Regions from separate parts of the Planococcus sp. TJ-302 genome, predicted to be linked through region 1. Evidence: riboswitches for the same ligand, from Rfam matches in the RefSeq annotation. Region 1 holds a riboswitch; each other region holds the start of a gene.

Region 1 (4,365 bases):
TAAGTCTTCAATTTTCAAACCGTGGTCAATGCGAAGGCTTCCCAACTTTGATAAAGCGGGCGCCAAGACAGAAGGGGTTTTCAGTAAATGGAGCCACGGCGAACTCAATATCACTCCAGCTACCGGAAAAGCTTTTTCGCCCAAAACATTCATCGCGATCGTCGCTCCGAGGCCATGGCCTAATACAAAAACCGGCAGCTCATTTTCCAAAGCAACCGTAATCGCCTGCTCCACTGATTTTTCGTAATCGTTAAAAGCTTCATTATGCGGCTTGCTGCCCGGAATTCCGCGGCCATGCCCTGGCAAGTCCCCCATGATGACATGGAAGCCTGCAGACCGCCATTGTTCGATCAGCCACGCATATTTCATGTGATGTTCGTATGCACTATGTACAAGGACCATTACCGCTTTCGCCTGTCCTTCCGCTTCCCATTTCCACAAATCCATCATCCCCTTATCTTCATATGAACGCCAATATTTTGACCTTTGCATCGAATTTGATAGGATTAAAGATAGTTATTAACTAATTTGGAGGTTTTCCCATGATTTATCCTTTCCACGGCAAACAGCCAGACATTCATCCTTCGGTTTTTATCGCGGACTTCGCGACGGTTACCGGTGACGTTACCATCGGCGCTGAATCTTCCGTCTGGTTCAATACCGTTATCCGCGGCGATGTCGCACCGACCATCATTGGCAATAAAACCAATATCCAGGATCTCTGTGTCTTGCACCAAAGCCCGAACAATCCGCTGATTCTTGAAGACAACGTAACCATTGGCCACCAAGTCACCTTGCACAGCTGCAAAATCCGCAAAGGAGCACTTGTCGGCATGGGTTCCGTCATTCTTGACGGCGCCGAAATCGGCGAAGGGGCATTTATCGGAGCGGGCAGCCTCGTTCCGCCTGGAAAAGTCATTCCGCCAGGCATGCTCGCCCTCGGCCGCCCCGCAAAAGTTGTCCGTGAACTAAAAGACGAAGACAAAGCAGACATGGAGCGAATCGTCCGCGAATATGCTGAAAAAGGTGCTTATTACAAATCGCTGCAAGAAAAATAAAAAGATTTTCTAGCCGGCCAAAAGCCGGCTTTTTTTAAGCTGCGCATTTTCCTGCAATGCAAACGAATTAATATCCATTATTTTTAGAATATTTAATTATTTACATTTATTCTATCATTTTTCTCCAACTATTCAATGGCTTATTGATGCTGTTCTTATTCAAAAAAAGACGACCGGCAGATTTGCCGATCGTCTTTTCTACTATTATATTAATTTATTCTGCAGCAACGCCTGATTGTTCTTTTAGGATTGCTGCTTTATCCGTACGTTCCCATGGCAGATCCACGTCCGTACGGCCAAAATGTCCGTATGCTGCAGTCTGCTTGTAGATTGGGCGGCGCAGGTCAAGCATTTTGATGATGCCAGCTGGACGCAAATCGAAGTTTTCGCGCACTAAGTCAATCAAAGTGTCTTCGCTTACTTTGCCTGTTCCGAATGTATCGATAGCGATTGAAACCGGGTGTGCTACCCCGATTGCGTAAGCCACTTGGACTTCACATTTGTCTGCAAGGCCTGCAGCAACGATGTTTTTCGCAACATAGCGTGCAGCGTATGCACCTGAACGGTCCACTTTAGTCGCATCTTTGCCTGAGAAAGCACCGCCGCCGTGGCGCGCATAACCGCCGTAAGTATCTACGATGATTTTGCGGCCAGTCAAGCCCGCATCTCCTTGTGGTCCACCGATAACAAAACGGCCTGTCGGGTTGATGAAGTATTTTGTATCCTCATCGATCAAATTAGCCGGAACGACTGCGTTGATGACATATTCTTTGATGTTGCGCTGAATCTGCTCAAGCGTCACTTCTGGGTGATGCTGAGTCGAGATGACGATTGTGTCAACGCGGAACGGTTTATTGTTTTCATCGTATTCGATCGTCACTTGCGTTTTGCCATCCGGACGCAAATATGGAAGGATCTCTTCTTTGCGCACTTCTGCAAGGCGGCGAGCCAGTTTATGTGCCAAGCTGATTGGCAATGGCATCAATTCTTCTGTTTCGTTAGATGCGTATCCGAACATCAGACCTTGGTCTCCTGCTCCGATTTCATCCAATTCTTTATCAGTCATTTGCCCTTCGCGTGCTTCAAGAGCCACGTTGACTCCCGCAGCAATATCCGCAGACTGCTCATCAATCGCTGTCAAAACAGCGCTTGTTTCAGAGTCGAAACCGTATTTCGCGCGTGTATAGCCGATATCTTTAACTGTTTGGCGCACTACTTTTGGGATGTCGACATACGTCGATGTCGTAATTTCTCCCGCAACAAGCACCAAACCTGTTGTTACTGTCGTTTCGCATGCTACCCGTGCGTTCGGGTCTGCTGCTAAGATTGCATCAAGGATGGCATCTGAGATTTGGTCACAGATTTTATCCGGATGTCCTTCTGTTACTGATTCTGATGTGAATAATTTACGGTTTGTCAAAAAAAGCTCCTCCTTATATCCTGCGAGATTGCTCTCGAAATTGATACGGTACTCGTTTTCCCATGTCAAGTCCGTTCCAGTCGAACTGGATTGAACTTCAAGCCGTTGTGGCCTTTGCACACGAGGATTAAGGGCGATTCATAAAAAAATCCCTTCACTCATAAATAAATGAGGAAAGGAAAAATCATCATAAGCACCTTTCACTCTTATCGTCCAAGGTTGAGTTCCTTGCTTCAGGTTTGGCACCTTCTCTGCAAATGCAGCAGGTTGCCGGGTTTCATAGGGCCTGTCCCCTCCACCAGCTCGGAATAAGAGTATCCGTACAATTTTTCATCATACGGAATGTATATAGTGATGTCAACGTTTTTAGCCAAATAGAAGTGCAAAACTTTATTGATCCACATGATGAATGGATTAATGCCAAATTATTGTTACTTTTTCATGTCACCGGGTTATTAGTATAGACTAATGGCTATAATGTGTTATACTAATCTACGAAATATACAAGCTCCCCATGGCTATGGGAATAACCGAAAAGGAAGGTACATATAAATGAATCCAGTAAACTTCTCAAGCAATTTAAAGGATCTTTTAAATGGCCAAAATATACACGTGCAATTATCAGTTCCACAATTAATCGAAGCAGCCACATCCCGTGGAGAAGCTGTTTTGACGAAAGATGGCGCAGTAAAAGCTGAAACTGGCAAATACACTGGCCGCTCCCCTAAAGATAAATATATCGTAGATGAAGCTATTTCTAAAGATAAAATTGACTGGGGTTCTGTAAATCGCCCGATTTCATCCGAAGTTTTCGAAAACCTGTACGCTAAAGTGCTGGACCACATGAAGCAAAAAGATGAGCTGTTCGTATTCAAAGGATACGCCGGTGCTGATCCTGAATCGCGTCTGGGCATTCAGACCATCAACGAATACGCTTGGCATAACCTATTCGCTCATCAACTGTTCATCCGTCCGACAAAAGAGGAATTGACAAGCCACGAAGCGCAATTCACAGTTGTCTATGCACCAACGTTCCACGCAGATCCTGCTGTGGATGGTACGGATTCTGAAACTTTCATCATTGTATCGATGGAGCAAAAAATCATCTTGATCGGCGGAACAGAATATGCCGGCGAAATGAAAAAAGCGATCTTCTCGATCATGAACTACCTGCTTCCTGAACAAGGCATCCTTCCTATGCATTGTTCAGCGAACGTCGGCGAAGAAGGCGATGTAACGTTGTTCTTCGGTTTGTCTGGAACAGGCAAAACAACATTGTCTGCAGACGAAAACCGCAAATTGATCGGCGACGACGAGCATGGCTGGTCTGATAACGGCGTCTTCAACATTGAAGGCGGATGCTATGCGAAAACGATTAATTTAACGCGCGAACATGAACCGCAAATCTATGACGCAATCACGTTCGGTTCTGTACTTGAAAACGTAGTAGTGGATGAAGAAACACGCATTCCGGATTACGCTGACGGTTCTTTAACAGAAAACACACGTGCAGCATATCCGATCCATGCAATCAAAAATATTGTCTTCCCTTCAGTGGCAGGCCATCCAAAAACAATCGTCTTTTTGACTGCAGACGCTTTCGGCGTACTGCCTCCAATCAGCAAATTGACAAAAGAGCAGGCGATGTACCATTTCCTAAGCGGATACACATCGAAACTTGCGGGCACTGAGCGCGGCGTCACTTCTCCGGAAGCGACATTCTCTACGTGCTTCGGGTCACCTTTCCTTCCATTGCACGCGACTGTCTACGCTGAAATGCTTGGCGACAAAATCGATGAGCATGGGTCTGAAGTGTTCTTAGTGAATACGGGCTGGACTGGCGGCGTCTACGGCGTCGGGAGCCGCATGAAATTGTCGTACACACGC
Region 2 (4,365 bases), 1.9 Mb from region 1:
TTACTTGTTCTTCAAGCGCAAACAGGCCGGCAAGTGCCATCAGCAGCAGTGCGAGCGACCATAGCGGATCATAGATGGTCCCGGAAAAGTAGCTGCCGGTTGCTGTTGCGTAAAGGTAAATGCTGTCAGCGGCAATCTGGATTAACAAGCTGGTTGCTATCAAATTCAGAACATTGCGGGAGAAAAGCGGGAAAGAGCCTGTGTAAAAGCTGATCAGGCCGAACAGCAGCATTAGGCTGCCGATGGGATAGCTGGCGGAAACGATAAGCGCTAAAACAGAAGCCGGTCCGATTATGAGGTCACGAATGATGAAATGCCAGCTGAGCGCAGTGAACACGGCCATAATGATGCCCATGTCAAAGATGACTTTTAACGGCTGCAGATTTCTCCGTACCTGCCAAAGATGGTACAAAATCGCGGCCAGATAAAAAGCGACTTGTAGAAAATAGAACAGGTCGGTCCATCCCGGGTATTGTATTTCTTTCCCGAGGACGTTTTCTGTGTAAATCCACAGGCCTTCCGCTATCACGTAGCTTAAGCAGCCGAGAGAAACCAGCAGCCAGAAAACTTTTTCCTTGCCGGAAATCTTTCGGTAAACAGCGAACAAGACGGCAGCTGCAACTAAGGGCGCGAAAGCGGAAACCAAATTGATCGCCAGCAAAGTGGCCGGGTCATTGGCTGTACTGTGCAGCACCAAGTAATAGAAAACGCCGATGTGCAGGACTATGTACAGCATGAAAGCATTTTTGATGGATAAACTGGTAATGGCGTTTCACCTCCTTATTTTTTTGAAATGAAATGGCTAGGAATAAAAAATTGTTTTGAAAGTATATTTTTCCTTATTATAGTTAATTATTCCTTAAAATGGAATAAGTTTATTCGCATTTGGAAAACAAAAGAATGGGTTTTTATTCCTTTATTAAGCCTGAAAAGCCAAGGATAAAAGCGGCAAGCGGATTAGTAACATCTACGCCGGATGGAAGATATACTGATGCTAGGGCATTTAAAGTACATATGGAAGGGACGGATGAAGATGGAGAAATACCGCATTGACCAAAGCAAAGGGATGGAGTTCGGCATTTATACGCTTGGCGACCATTTGCCGGATCCGCACACGGGCAACCGCATTACTGCGGGGCAACGGATCAAGGAAATCATCGAAATGGCAAAGCTCGCGGACCAAGCCGGGCTGGATTTCTTCAGCGTCGGCGAAAGCCATCAGGAATTTTTCGCCACACAAGCGCATACCGTCGTGCTGAGTGCGATTGCGCAAGCAACGAAGAACATCAAGGTGGGAAGTTCATCGACGATCATCAGCACATCCGATCCGGTAAGGGTATACGAGGATTTCTCGACGATCGATTTGATTTCGGACGGACGTGCGGAAATCATTGCGGGACGCGCTTCGCGCATCGGGCTTTTTGAACTGCTCGGCTATAATGTCCATGATTACGAAGAATTGTACGAAGAGAAATTCAATCTTCTGCTGGAGATCAACCGGCAGGAAAAGGTCAATTGGAGCGGAAAATTCCGCGCATCGCTGCGCGACGCCGAGGTCATCCCGCGCCCGCACAATGGGTCATTGCCGATTTGGCGGGCAGTCGGTGGCCATCCGTCGAGCGCCATAAAGGCCGGACAGGCAGGCGTGCCGATGATGCTCGCCACACTTGGCGGGCCGGCTGAAAGTTTCGGGCATTCGATTGATGTTTACCGCGAAGCATTAGCTGAAAACGGCTTCGATCCCGCTGAGTTCCCGGTCGCAACTGCCGGCTTTTTCAACGCGGCCGAAACGACGCAGCAGGCATTCGAAGAAAGTTACCCACATGTGGATAAAGGCATGATGCGCACCAACGGCCGAGGTTTTCCACAGCCTCATTTCATGCAAGGCGCGCATCCCCATCATGTGATGAATATCGGCAGCCCGCAGCAGATCATCGAAAAGATTCTCTACCAGCACGAAGTGTTCGGCCACCAGCGTTATATCGCCCAAATGGATTTCGGTGGCGTACCGTTCGGCCGGATCGAGCGCAACATCGAGCTGATTGCGACCGAAATTTTGCCAGCTGTGAAAAAATTCACCGCCATAAAATAACTACAAAACCTAAAAACGGCTCATCCGCAGGGGATGAGCCGTTTTTTCGCGTTCAATCGAATTCTTTCTTTTCCCATTCATCATCCGGAATCTCCAGGTCTTCTCCTGAAAACCGTTCTTCTTTGAACGGGTCGCCGTTCAGGTGGAAGCCGTTCTGCTCCCAGAATCCAGGATGGTTCTCGTCGACAAACTCGATGCCGCGCACCCATTTGACGCTTTTCCAGAAATACAGATGCGGCACGACAAAGCGCAGCGGATAGCCGTGCTTGGCCGTCAGCGGTTCGTCGTCCAGTGAATGGGCGAGCAGCACATCTTCGCGGTCCAAATCGCTGAGCGCGACATTCGTCGTGTAATCGTAATCGCCGTGGAGCATGACATATTGGCTGTTTGGCGTAACGCCGAGCGCTTTCATCAAGTCCTGAAACTTCACGCCAGTAAAGGAATTATCAAAGCGCGACCAGCGCGTCACGCAATGGATGTCGCGCTGCACCGTCGTTTGCGGGAGCTCCAAAATATCGTTATACGACAGCGTCACTTCCTGCTCGACGCGGCCATAGATTTTCAGTGTCCAGTCGTCCATATTGTATTCGGGCACTTCGCCTTCGTGCAAAACTGGAAAGCGCTCGGTCAGCACTTGCCCGGGCGGCAAGCGGTCAGCGAGTGCCGGATCGGCCACCGGCACGCGGGTCCGTTTGATGCGGTCTGCTTTGTTCAACTTCATCTAATCACTCCTCCACACAAAAAAACTCCCCCTCGCGAGAGGAAGAGTTAGGCGCAAAAGCAAGAACAGACTCTCCCTCATCTCTCAAAGCATCGCTGCTTTGTTGGATTTGGCACCATACTAGTCAAACTAGCGGTTGCCGGGCGTCATAGGGCCAGTCCCTCTGCCTCTCTTGATAAGGTTACGTAGTTTTATGTAATTTTTCTGATAAGACTTATTCTATCCAATTGGCCACGGGATGACAATGATGTTGAAGAATTTATTCGAATAAAACTTTTTAGAACGCCGTTCAGATAGAAAAAATCGGCTTTCTTCTATATAAAGAAAATTGGGCAGGTGGACGGATCACAGGGCAGAAAAAAGAATTTTAAGTTTTTTTAAAAAAGAGTGATCTAAAAATGAACCACGTGCGTTTTGTAGTCAGAATCAAATAAAACACAGAGAAAAAGGAGATGTTCATTTATGAAAGTCAACAAATTATTAGTAGCTCTTCCACTTACACTAGCCCTATTGGTGCCGACAGCGGCATTGGCTGACAGCCACGGATCATCACATTCAACTCCAGCGTCTAGCGAAGTTGGAGCAGGAACAGCAACACCAGCGGGCGAACTTCGCATCGCACTTGATACAGTTTTAACGGAGCATGCATTCTTAGCAGTAGAAGCAATGAGAAAAGGCGTTGACGGAGCAGAAGACTTCGACCAGGCATCTGGCGCATTGTTGGCAAACGCTGACGATTTGAAAGCGGCAGTCGCTTCTGTATACGGTGAAGAAGGCGCAGCTCAATTCGACGAGATCTGGAAATCGCATATCGGCTATTTCGTGGATTACGTAACAGCAACAGCAAATGACGATCAAGCTGGAAAAGACCAGGCTTTGGCTGAACTTGAAGAATACAAAACAACACAATCTGAATTCTTCGATACAGCAACTGAAGGACGTTTGCCAGCAGCAGCTGTGAGCGAAGGCTTGGATATGCACATTGACCAGTTGATCAAATCGTTTGACGCTTACGTTGCGGGAGACTTTGAAACTTCATATGCTCTTGAACGCGAATCAATCCAGCACATGAGCATGTTCGCTGAAACTCTTTCAATCGCAATCACTGACCAATTCGCTGATAAATTTGAAAACACAAACCCGGACACACCGGCAATCGATCTACGCGCTTCTTTGAACACAACGTTCACTGAGCATGCTGGATTAGCGGTAATGGCAATGCAAGACGGTGCTGATGGCGCTGAAAGCTTCGACACGGCAGCTGCTTCTTTATTGGCAAATGCTGACGACTTGACTGCTGCAGTAACATCCGTTTACGGCGAAGAAGCTGGAGCAGCATTCGACGAAACATGGAAATCACACATCGGTTACTTTGTAGATTACGTAGTAGCAACAGGTGAAGACAATGCTGAAGGGCAAGAAAAAGCAAAAGCTGAACTTGACGAGTACATCGTTGAACAAGCAGCACTTCTTGATGGCGCAACTGAAGGCCGTGTACCTGCTGCAGCACTTGAAGAAGGTTTGACTGCACACGTAAGCCAATTGCTAGCAT
Region 3 (4,365 bases), 2.1 Mb from region 1:
GAATGTTCGTTAAGCACGGCGTCAATTGCCTGGCGGAATGCTTTGCCGCCGCCTGCCGCGCCGTCCGGATGGCCGTGGACGCCGCCGCCTGCGTTAATGATGCTGTCAATACCGAAATCTTCGAACAGCTGCGGCACGAGGCCGGGATGAATGCCAGCTGAAGGCACCGGGAAAGAGCGTTTCAACGCGCTTGCTTTCACAAGCTCTTCGCCAAGCGCCAAGGCCTGGCTTTTTTCAAGTGCAACACTGCCGTAAGGGGAGGGGAACAACGAGAAGTCCGCTCCGGCAATGCGCGTCAATTTGCCGAGTGCGAGCGCTGTCGCTAATCCGTAAGTCGGAGAAGAAGTGAACGCCCCGCTGAATGCCGGATGGGCCATCAATGGAAGCTGAATGTCCGTGTCTTCCGCCAATTCCTGCAGAACGTCGAGCCCATAAGCGTGGACATTGAAGAGCAACGCGTCAGCCCCCAGTTCTCGCGCTTTTTTCGCTTTGTCGCGAAGTGTAGATGTGCGCCCTGAAAGGTTCACGGCATACAAAGTGCGGTGGCCCGTTTCTTCGAATACGCTCTGCAGCACGCTTTTGCCAGCAGTAATCCGCTGCTCAAATGGCGTCAACGGATTGTCAAAAAGGATTTCGTCGTCTTTCACAAGATCGACGCCGCCAAGCGCCTGCTGGCGGAGCTGGGCTTTCAAAAATTCCAAGTCCCGGCCGATCACACCTTTGAAAATACTCATAACAAGCGGGCGGTCATGGACGCCGATCAAACTGCGGACGCCTTCGATACCGAAATGCGGCCCGGGGAAATGCCCAAGCAGTTCATCGTCGAACGCCAAATCAAGCAGCTTCACTTCGCCGTCGAGCGACAACTTTCCAAACACCGTCGTCAGGATGGCGGGCAGGTCCGGCGAGAAATTTGCGCTCGGATAAGAGATTTGCGCTTCGGCGCGAATCAGTCCCGGTTTCAGCGGATGCGGTGCATCATCAAACTCGGTGACCGAGACCACCTCGCCTTTATGCTGTTTTAATTGCTCCTGCTCAAGCAACGGCAAATCGGTCCACGAGCCGATCGTCAAGCCAAGCGCGATGCCTTCCGCCTTTTTCTTGAAAGAGCCGGGTTTTCCGTAAAGCTGGTAAGTAGCTGTCAATCTGCTCAAATTATCCACACTCCGTTTACATTGATTGAAAACATAAAAAAACCTCTTCAAACAAGAAGAGGTTAATGGGCTTAACAACTTCTTATTTCTCAGCCTGTCAAACGGGCTGCAAGAATTAGCACCGTGTCCATTGCTGGACCGGTTGCCGGGTGTCATAGGGCTTGTCCCTCCACCTGCTCTGAATAAGAATGCGTATTCAATTGGTTTCGATATACAAAGTAATTCTGATTATTCCACGATTAAAACTTTCTGTCAATAATTATCTGTAAATTGTGGATGAGAGGCAGTCTGAATATTCGACCGATATTCCGCAAAACAGCTGCGAAGGCATGGACCCAAGCATTGGGGCAATGCCTTTGCGACGAAGTGCGCAGCACTGCAACGCACTTTAATGTCTCGAAGCTAGCGCAGCGATGCAGAGACAGGAGCAGTAAGGTTTTCTCCGCTGTTTTGCTCCATATCTCGAGAATCGAAAGCAACTTCAGAAAGTGTGTCTTTCATGTTCTTCGTTAAAAGAAATGATTCTGTATTAAAATATATCTTTGAATGCAGCGTAAGGCGGCGAGGGCAAACATACTGCTCCTGCATCGCTGCGCTAGCTTCGTCGCAAAGGCTAGGCCTAGCCTAGCCTTTCCTGCGGGATCAGTGGGTCAATGGAGGCTCCATGCCCACCCCGCGGTAAGCGTCCGCCTGAAGCGAAATGAAAAGGAATATTGAAAAAAGTTATTGACACTCAATTCTGAACCATGATAGGATTCTTTTCAAACAGCATACACATACGCATTAAAAACTCTTATCAAGAGCAGGCAGAGGGAAATTGGCCCTATGACGCCCAGCAACCGACCGTAATACCTTCGTGAGAAGGGGCGCTTCAGCGCCGGGATGAAAATCCCGCAAGGCACGGTGCTAATTCCATCAGAAATGTACATTTCTGAAAGATAAGAGGCATGGAATCTATATTTCTGAGCCTCTTTCTTTTGGGAAAGAGGCTTTTTATTTTGCATTCGAAAGGTAGATGACATATGGCAACAGCAGCTAAACAATACGAAGAATTGACAGTAGAGTCCGCCATTGAGCTTGCGAGAACGCATTATCCATTCCCGGCTGGCGCGGCATTGCAATGCGACGAAATCGGCGATGGCAACTTGAATTACGTATTCCGCGTGACGGATCAGGAAAGCGGCAAGAGCGTTATTTTGAAACAGGCGCTGCCGTATGCGAAAGTCGTCGGCGAAAGCTGGCCGCTGACGTTGCAGCGCGCACAGATCGAGGCAGATGCCCTTCGGAAACACGGTGAATTCGTGCCGAATCTGGTGCCGGCTGTTTATGCCACGGATGCGGTATTGGCTTTGACGGTCATGGAAGATTTATCGCATTTGACGATTGCCCGCGAAGGCTTGATTGCCGGAAAGGCGTATCCGCAGCTGTCGACGGATATCGGCGAATACTTGGCGCGCACCTTGTTCCAGACATCGGATTTTGCGCTTCATCCATTTGAAAAGAAAAAGCTCGCTGCGGCTTTCTCGAATCCGGAGCTGTGCAAGATTACCGAAGACCTGATTTTTACAGACCCGTTTTTTGATAATGAAACCAATGATTTCGAGCCGGAGCTGAAAGAGGCTGTGGAAGCGCGATGGGCTAACAAAGCGCTTCAGTTGGAAGCGGCGAAGTTGAAGTTTAGTTTTTTGACTGAAGCGGAAGCGCTGCTGCACGGCGATCTCCATACCGGCAGCATCTTCGCCAGCGACAGCGAAACGAAGGTTATCGATCCGGAATTCGCTTATTACGGGCCGATCGGCTTTGATGTCGGCTTGTTTCTCGCAAATTTGATTTTCCAATCACTGACGCGCAGCGGAGACCAGCGCACAGTGATCCATTCGCATATTGAACGCACGTGGGAAACGTTTGAAGCAAGATTCACGGCCCTTTGGGAAAACAAAGGCATTGAAGCTTATCAAGGAACGGAAGGCTATCGCGAATTCATCATCGAGAAGATTTTCCGGGATGCACTGGGCTTTGCGGGTTGTGAACTGATCCGCCGGACAATCGGCCTGGCGCATGTTAAAGACCTCGACGGCATCGAGGACACTGGCCGCCGTATTGAATTGAAAAAAAGGGCATTGCAGTTTGGCGAAAAGCTGATTTTGCAGCGTGCTGAAGTGAAAAGCATCTACGAAGTAACAGCGTTAATCGGGGAGGCGGAATAATGGCGATCCCGTTATCAATTTCCTGGAAAGACGGCAAGCTGACGATTTTGGACCAGCAGAAACTGCCTCATGTGATCGAGTACGTGGCGCTGGAAACCTTGGAAGACGTCTATGAAGCAATTTTGACGCTGAAAGTACGCGGCGCGCCGGCAATCGGTATAGCGGCTGCGTATGGATTGGCGCTAGCTGCAGTCCGCCACGACACGGATGAACTCCAAACTTTTTTCCATTTGGTTGAAAAAGACGCGGCGCATTTGGGCAGCTCGCGCCCGACAGCGGTCAATCTGGTATGGGCGCTAAAGCGGCTGACGGCAAAAGTGAAAGGTGCTGCAACCGTCGAGCAAGGAAAAGTGCTGTTGCTTGAAGAAGCGGTGCGCATCCATGAAGAAGACGAAGCGGCAGGCCGGAAAATCGGCGAATACGGCCTGTCTTTATTGGAAGGCAAAACGCGCGTCATGACGATTTGCAACGCCGGGTCAATCGCTACTGCAAAATACGGCACAGCGTTGGCGCCGTTTCATCTGGGCAGCGAACTAGGACGGCAATTTGAAGTTTATGCTTGTGAAACGCGTCCGGTTTTTCAAGGGTCCCGGCTGACGGTGTGGGAGCTGCAGCAATCGGGCGTCGACGTTACGCTGATCACTGACAGCATGGCCGCCCACACGATTGGTGCAAAAAATATTGAAGCGATCATTGTCGGAGCCGACCGCATTGCTGCGAACGGCGACACCGCGAACAAAATCGGCACTTTGAATTTAGCGCTGCTCGCTGATGCGTACGGCATTCCGTTTTATGTAGCGGCACCGGCATCGACATTCGACTTATCCATTTCTTCCGGCCGAGAAATTCCAATCGAGGAACGCAAAGCGGAAGAAATCACGCATATTGCCGGCATACAAATAGCGCCGGAAGGCACGAAAGTATTCAATCCCGCTTTCGATGTCACACCGGCACGGCTGATCAAAGCCATCATCACCGAACAAGGGGCCATCACCCCGGATTAC
Region 4 (4,365 bases), on a different contig from region 1:
AATCAACCGTTTGCTGGTTCCGGGTACGTTATTGCGCAAAGCATTGAAAGGTGAGCTTCCGCTGCTTCAGCACGCACAGAAGTTGCAAGAAGAATTGCTGATGATGATGCCAGAAGAAGTCGGCACAGAAGCTTTGGCGCAGGAAAAATATCTTGTCCGAAACGCGAAGAAAATCGCTTTGTTGGCAATCGGCTTAGCGGCGCAGACATACAGCACGAAATTGGAGCAGGAGCAGGAAATTCTCGTGAACATCGCCGACATCGTCAGCAATGTCTTCGCGATGGAATCTGTCGTTCTCCGCACAGAGAAAGCAATTGCGGCATCAGGCGAAGTAAAAGCGCAGCAGAAATTGCTGTACACGCAGATTTATTGCCAGGAAGCATTCGATAAGATCGAGAAAGACGCGAAAGAAACATTGATCGCAGCAATCGAAGGCGACAACCAGCGCATGATGCTTTCTGCATTGCGCAAATTAACGCGTTCGACGCCATACAACGTTATCGCGAAAAAACGCGAAGCGGCAGTCAAATTGGTCGAAGCAGAAAAATACGTGGTGTAATAGGGACCAACAGGCTCATTCGGTGAGCCTGAAAACGAAAAGAGGATTGGGCAGGGGGCCTAATCCTCTTTTTGCGTTATTCGGGAGGCACAAGCGAAGGGAGTATTTTACATCGACGCAGCGCCCGCGATTTGGTAAGCTTGGAAAAAAAGGAGGATTTTTCTTGATTACCTATTACGCATATCCGAAATGCACAACTTGCCGAAAAGCGAAAAAATGGCTGGACGACCAAGGGATTGAATACAACGAGATCAATATTGCGGAAGCACCGCCTTCAAAAGAGCAGCTCAGCGAAATTTATGGAGCGAGCGGAGTCGACTTGAAGAAGTTTTTCAACACAAGTGGCATGAAATACCGCGAGCTTGGCTTGAAAGACAAGTTGCCCCAAATGAGCGAAGAAGAACAGTTGGAATTGCTGGCTTCTGACGGCATGCTCATTAAACGTCCGCTGGCTTACGGCTACGACAAAGTGACACTCGGGTTCAAAGAACAGGACTTTGAGTCCAGCTGGAGATAGAGCAATTGATTTCTTGTATTTCCGATTTGTTTATGTCAAACTTAGATATGAGTAAACTACATAATATGGAGGGTTTTCGATGAGCACACCACTAGAACTTCGTTATTCAAAAGAGCATGAATGGGTCAAGGTAGAAGGCGCGACAGCACGGATCGGCATTACTGATTTTGCACAAGCTGAACTTGGAGATATCGTTTTTGTCGAATTGCCGCAAGTTGGTGACGAACTGAAAAAAGACCAGCCTTTCGGCAGTGTCGAGTCTGTTAAAACTGTTTCTGAACTTTACGCTCCAATCAGCGGAAAAGTACTGGAAGTAAACAGTGAGCTTGAAGACAGCCCGGAATTTGTTAACGAATCCCCTTATGAAAATGCGTGGATGGTGGTAATCGAATCCCCTAGCGAAGCTGAATTGGGCGAATTGATGACAGCTGAGCAATACAAAGAAATGATCAACGAGTAATTCCAAAGCGCCTTTGTGGCGCTTTTTTTATACACAATTCTGGACATACTTTCCGAGCGAGGTGTTGCTTTATGGAAAAAGTGATTGTGGTGGAAGGAATCAGCGATAAAGTGAGGATAGCGCCGCTTATTGCAGAACCCGTGACGATTCTTTGTACAAATGGTACAGTAAGTGCAACAAGGCTTGAAGAATTGCTGCTGCCGTTTGAAGAAATGGATATCATCATATTGGTGGACGCGGACAAATCAGGCGAGAAGCTGCGCAAACTGGTGAAGCGCGAGTTTCCGGAAGCCCGCCATTTCTATATCAACCCGAGCTACAAAGAAGTAGCTGCTACACCTATCCGCATCCTGATGGATATACTGATATCAGCAAACGTTCAAGTCAATAAGTTTATAGCTGAGGGATGAAACCGCATGAATGAATGGACACATAAAGAATGGCTGAAAGAGAAAAATACAAACGACGTGGCTGCTTACTACCTGTATGCGCCGATGTGCGGAACTTGCCAGATTGCTTCGAAAATGCTGGAGGTCGTGCAGGAACTGGTACCGGATCTGCCAATGGGAAAAGCAAACTTGAACTATGTGCAGGAAATCGCTTCGCTGTATCAAGTGGAAAGCGTCCCGTGCCTGCTCATCACGCAAAATGGACAGCTGAAAGAAAAGATTTACGCGTTCCAATCCGTACCTTATCTGTATGGAAAGTTAAAATCAGTTGACGTATAAATCCAGGCATGGTAAATTAAATTTCTGAAATTAATTAAATATCGTTACTCTTATTAAGAGTGGTGGAGGGAAGTGCCCTATGAAGCCCGGCAACCGTCATGAAAATGAAATGGTGCCAAGTCACGCGAAGCTGAAACTTCGGGAAATGAGAGATCGGTTCAACTTTTTAAGTTACCCTTCTGCTCATTTCTGCGCAGAAGGGTTTTTATTTTTGGATTAGGAGTGTTTATGGAATGATTGAACTTAAAAAGTTATCGAAAGTGTTCGATACGGGCAAAGGCTCGTTGACAGCGGTCGATGGAGTGGAACTGGACATTGCACCAGGCGAGATTTTCGGCATCATCGGCTATAGTGGAGCAGGCAAGAGCACGCTCATCCGTTTATTGAACGGATTGGAAAAGCCGACGTCGGGGTCAGTCGTCATCAACGGCCAGGACATCACAGCGATCAACAGCAAGGAATTGCGCAAAGCACGCCAGAAAGTCAGCATGATTTTCCAGCATTTCAATTTGCTGTGGTCGCGCACCGTCAAAGAAAATATCGAATTTCCGCTTGAAATTGCAGGAGTGCCGAAAGAAAAACGTGCTGAGCGTGTCTTGGAACTTGTGGAGCTCGTTGGACTCACCGGAAGAGAGAACGCGTATCCTGCGCAGCTATCCGGAGGGCAAAAGCAGCGCGTCGGCATTGCCCGTGCTTTAGCGAACAACCCGGAAGTGCTGCTTTGCGATGAAGCCACTTCTGCATTGGATCCGCAGACGACCGATTCGATCCTGGATTTATTGGTGGATATCAACAAACGCTTAGGATTGACCATTGTGCTCATCACTCATGAAATGCATGTCATCCGTAAAATCTGCCACCGCGTCGCCGTCATGGAAGGTGGACGCGTCGTAGAATTAGGAGACGTTCTGAACGTTTTCCAGGCGCCAAAAGAAAACATCACCAAACGTTTTGTTGCTCAGGTGACAGACACCGAAGATTCCCAGGCAACCATCAAGCATTTGCGCGAACTGTATCCGTCGGGTGTCCTCATCAAACTGGTATTCGTCGGAGACCAAACCGAGCAGCCGATCTTAACGAAACTGATTCGTAAATACCCTGTCGATATCAACATTGTGCAGGGGAATATCGCACATACGCAAAGAGGGGCTTATGGAACATTGATCTTACAAATAAAAGGCTCACAGCCTGAAATTGATGAAGCGATCGCTTTCCTTAATGCAGAAGACGTCCAAACGGAGGTGATGGCAAATGATTGAGTCATTATTCCCGAACGTCGACTGGAATGATATGTGGGAAGCTACGCTCGAAACCATTTACATGACCGCGATGTCGACATTTTTCACGTTTGTCATCGGTTTGGTGCTCGGCATCGTCCTATTTTTGACAGCACCGAAGCAATTATGGGCCAACAGCATTGTCAATTGGCTGACCGGTGCATTCGTCAATATTTTCCGTTCAATTCCGTTCATCATCTTAATCATTTTACTGATTCCATTCACGAAGTATATGATCGGAACGATTCGCGGACCGAACGCCGCATTGCCGGCGTTGATCATCGGTGCTGCACCATTTTATGCACGCATGGTATTGATCGCCCTGAAAGAAATTGACAAAGGCGTAATCGAAGCCGCCCGGTCAATGGGTGCAAGCACGTGGACCATCATTCGCAAAGTGCTGCTTCCAGAATCAAAACCGGCACTTATTTCCGGCATCACGGTGACAGCCATTGCCCTTGTCGGTTATACCGCAATGGCAGGCATCATCGGAGCCGGTGGCCTTGGCACCCTGGCGTTCCTTGACGGTTTCCAAAGAAGCCGCCAAGACGTCACACTTATGGCCACGATCCTCATATTGATCATTGTATTTGCCATCCAGTTTATCGGTGACCGTTTGACTGTAAAGTCGGACAAACGCTAATCATAAAAAACACATAAAAAGGGAGACTGACAACATGAAGAAATTTGTAGCAGGAACATTACTAACAGCATTCGCATTAGCGGGATGCGGAGCAGACGAAGGCGGCTCAGGCGAAGAGTCATCAACATTGAAAATCGGTGCATCGAATGTGCCGCACGCTGAAATTCTTGAACAAGCTAAA

Evidence for each region. A riboswitch is a leader RNA that binds a small molecule or an ion and turns the genes downstream of it on or off. The one in region 1 is predicted to bind S-adenosylmethionine.
Region 2: it holds a riboswitch for S-adenosylmethionine, as region 1 does, so the genes downstream of both, AC4EHB_RS09315 (sulfite oxidase-like oxidoreductase) here and metK (methionine adenosyltransferase) in region 1, are expected to answer to the same signal.
Region 3: it holds a riboswitch for S-adenosylmethionine, as region 1 does, so the genes downstream of both, mtnK (S-methyl-5-thioribose kinase) here and metK (methionine adenosyltransferase) in region 1, are expected to answer to the same signal.
Region 4: it holds a riboswitch for S-adenosylmethionine, as region 1 does, so the genes downstream of both, AC4EHB_RS14915 (methionine ABC transporter ATP-binding protein) here and metK (methionine adenosyltransferase) in region 1, are expected to answer to the same signal.

Annotation. Positions count from the first base shown of each region.
Region 1 covers NZ_JBZDOI010000001.1:16,961-21,325, reverse strand. Annotated here, with positions in the region: gene AC4EHB_RS00210 (alpha/beta hydrolase) at 1-450, opposite strand, end outside; gene AC4EHB_RS00205 (gamma carbonic anhydrase) at 543-1,058, shown strand; gene metK (methionine adenosyltransferase) at 1,273-2,478, opposite strand; SAM riboswitch class I at 2,682-2,793, opposite strand; gene pckA (phosphoenolpyruvate carboxykinase (ATP)) at 3,031-4,365, shown strand, end outside.
Region 2 covers NZ_JBZDOI010000001.1:1,909,108-1,913,472, reverse strand. Annotated here, with positions in the region: gene AC4EHB_RS09325 (putative bifunctional diguanylate cyclase/phosphodiesterase) at 1-736, opposite strand, end outside; gene AC4EHB_RS09320 (LLM class flavin-dependent oxidoreductase) at 1,034-2,092, shown strand; gene AC4EHB_RS09315 (sulfite oxidase-like oxidoreductase) at 2,145-2,807, opposite strand; SAM riboswitch class I at 2,888-2,995, opposite strand; gene AC4EHB_RS09310 (copper amine oxidase) at 3,276-4,365, shown strand, end outside.
Region 3 covers NZ_JBZDOI010000001.1:2,144,300-2,148,664, reverse strand. Annotated here, with positions in the region: gene AC4EHB_RS10435 (2,3-diketo-5-methylthiopentyl-1-phosphate enolase) at 1-1,154, opposite strand, end outside; SAM riboswitch class I at 1,234-1,343, opposite strand; SAM riboswitch class I at 1,945-2,099, shown strand; gene mtnK (S-methyl-5-thioribose kinase) at 2,177-3,361, shown strand; gene mtnA (S-methyl-5-thioribose-1-phosphate isomerase) at 3,361-4,365, shown strand, end outside.
Region 4 covers NZ_JBZDOI010000004.1:51,338-55,702, reverse strand. Annotated here, with positions in the region: gene AC4EHB_RS14940 (acyl-CoA dehydrogenase FadE) at 1-559, shown strand, start outside; gene AC4EHB_RS14935 (arsenate reductase family protein) at 723-1,076, shown strand; gene gcvH (glycine cleavage system protein GcvH) at 1,156-1,536, shown strand; gene AC4EHB_RS14925 (toprim domain-containing protein) at 1,608-1,946, shown strand; gene AC4EHB_RS14920 (thioredoxin family protein) at 1,953-2,264, shown strand; SAM riboswitch class I at 2,312-2,416, shown strand; gene AC4EHB_RS14915 (methionine ABC transporter ATP-binding protein) at 2,498-3,523, shown strand; gene AC4EHB_RS14910 (methionine ABC transporter permease) at 3,516-4,184, shown strand; gene AC4EHB_RS14905 (MetQ/NlpA family ABC transporter substrate-binding protein) at 4,219-4,365, shown strand, end outside.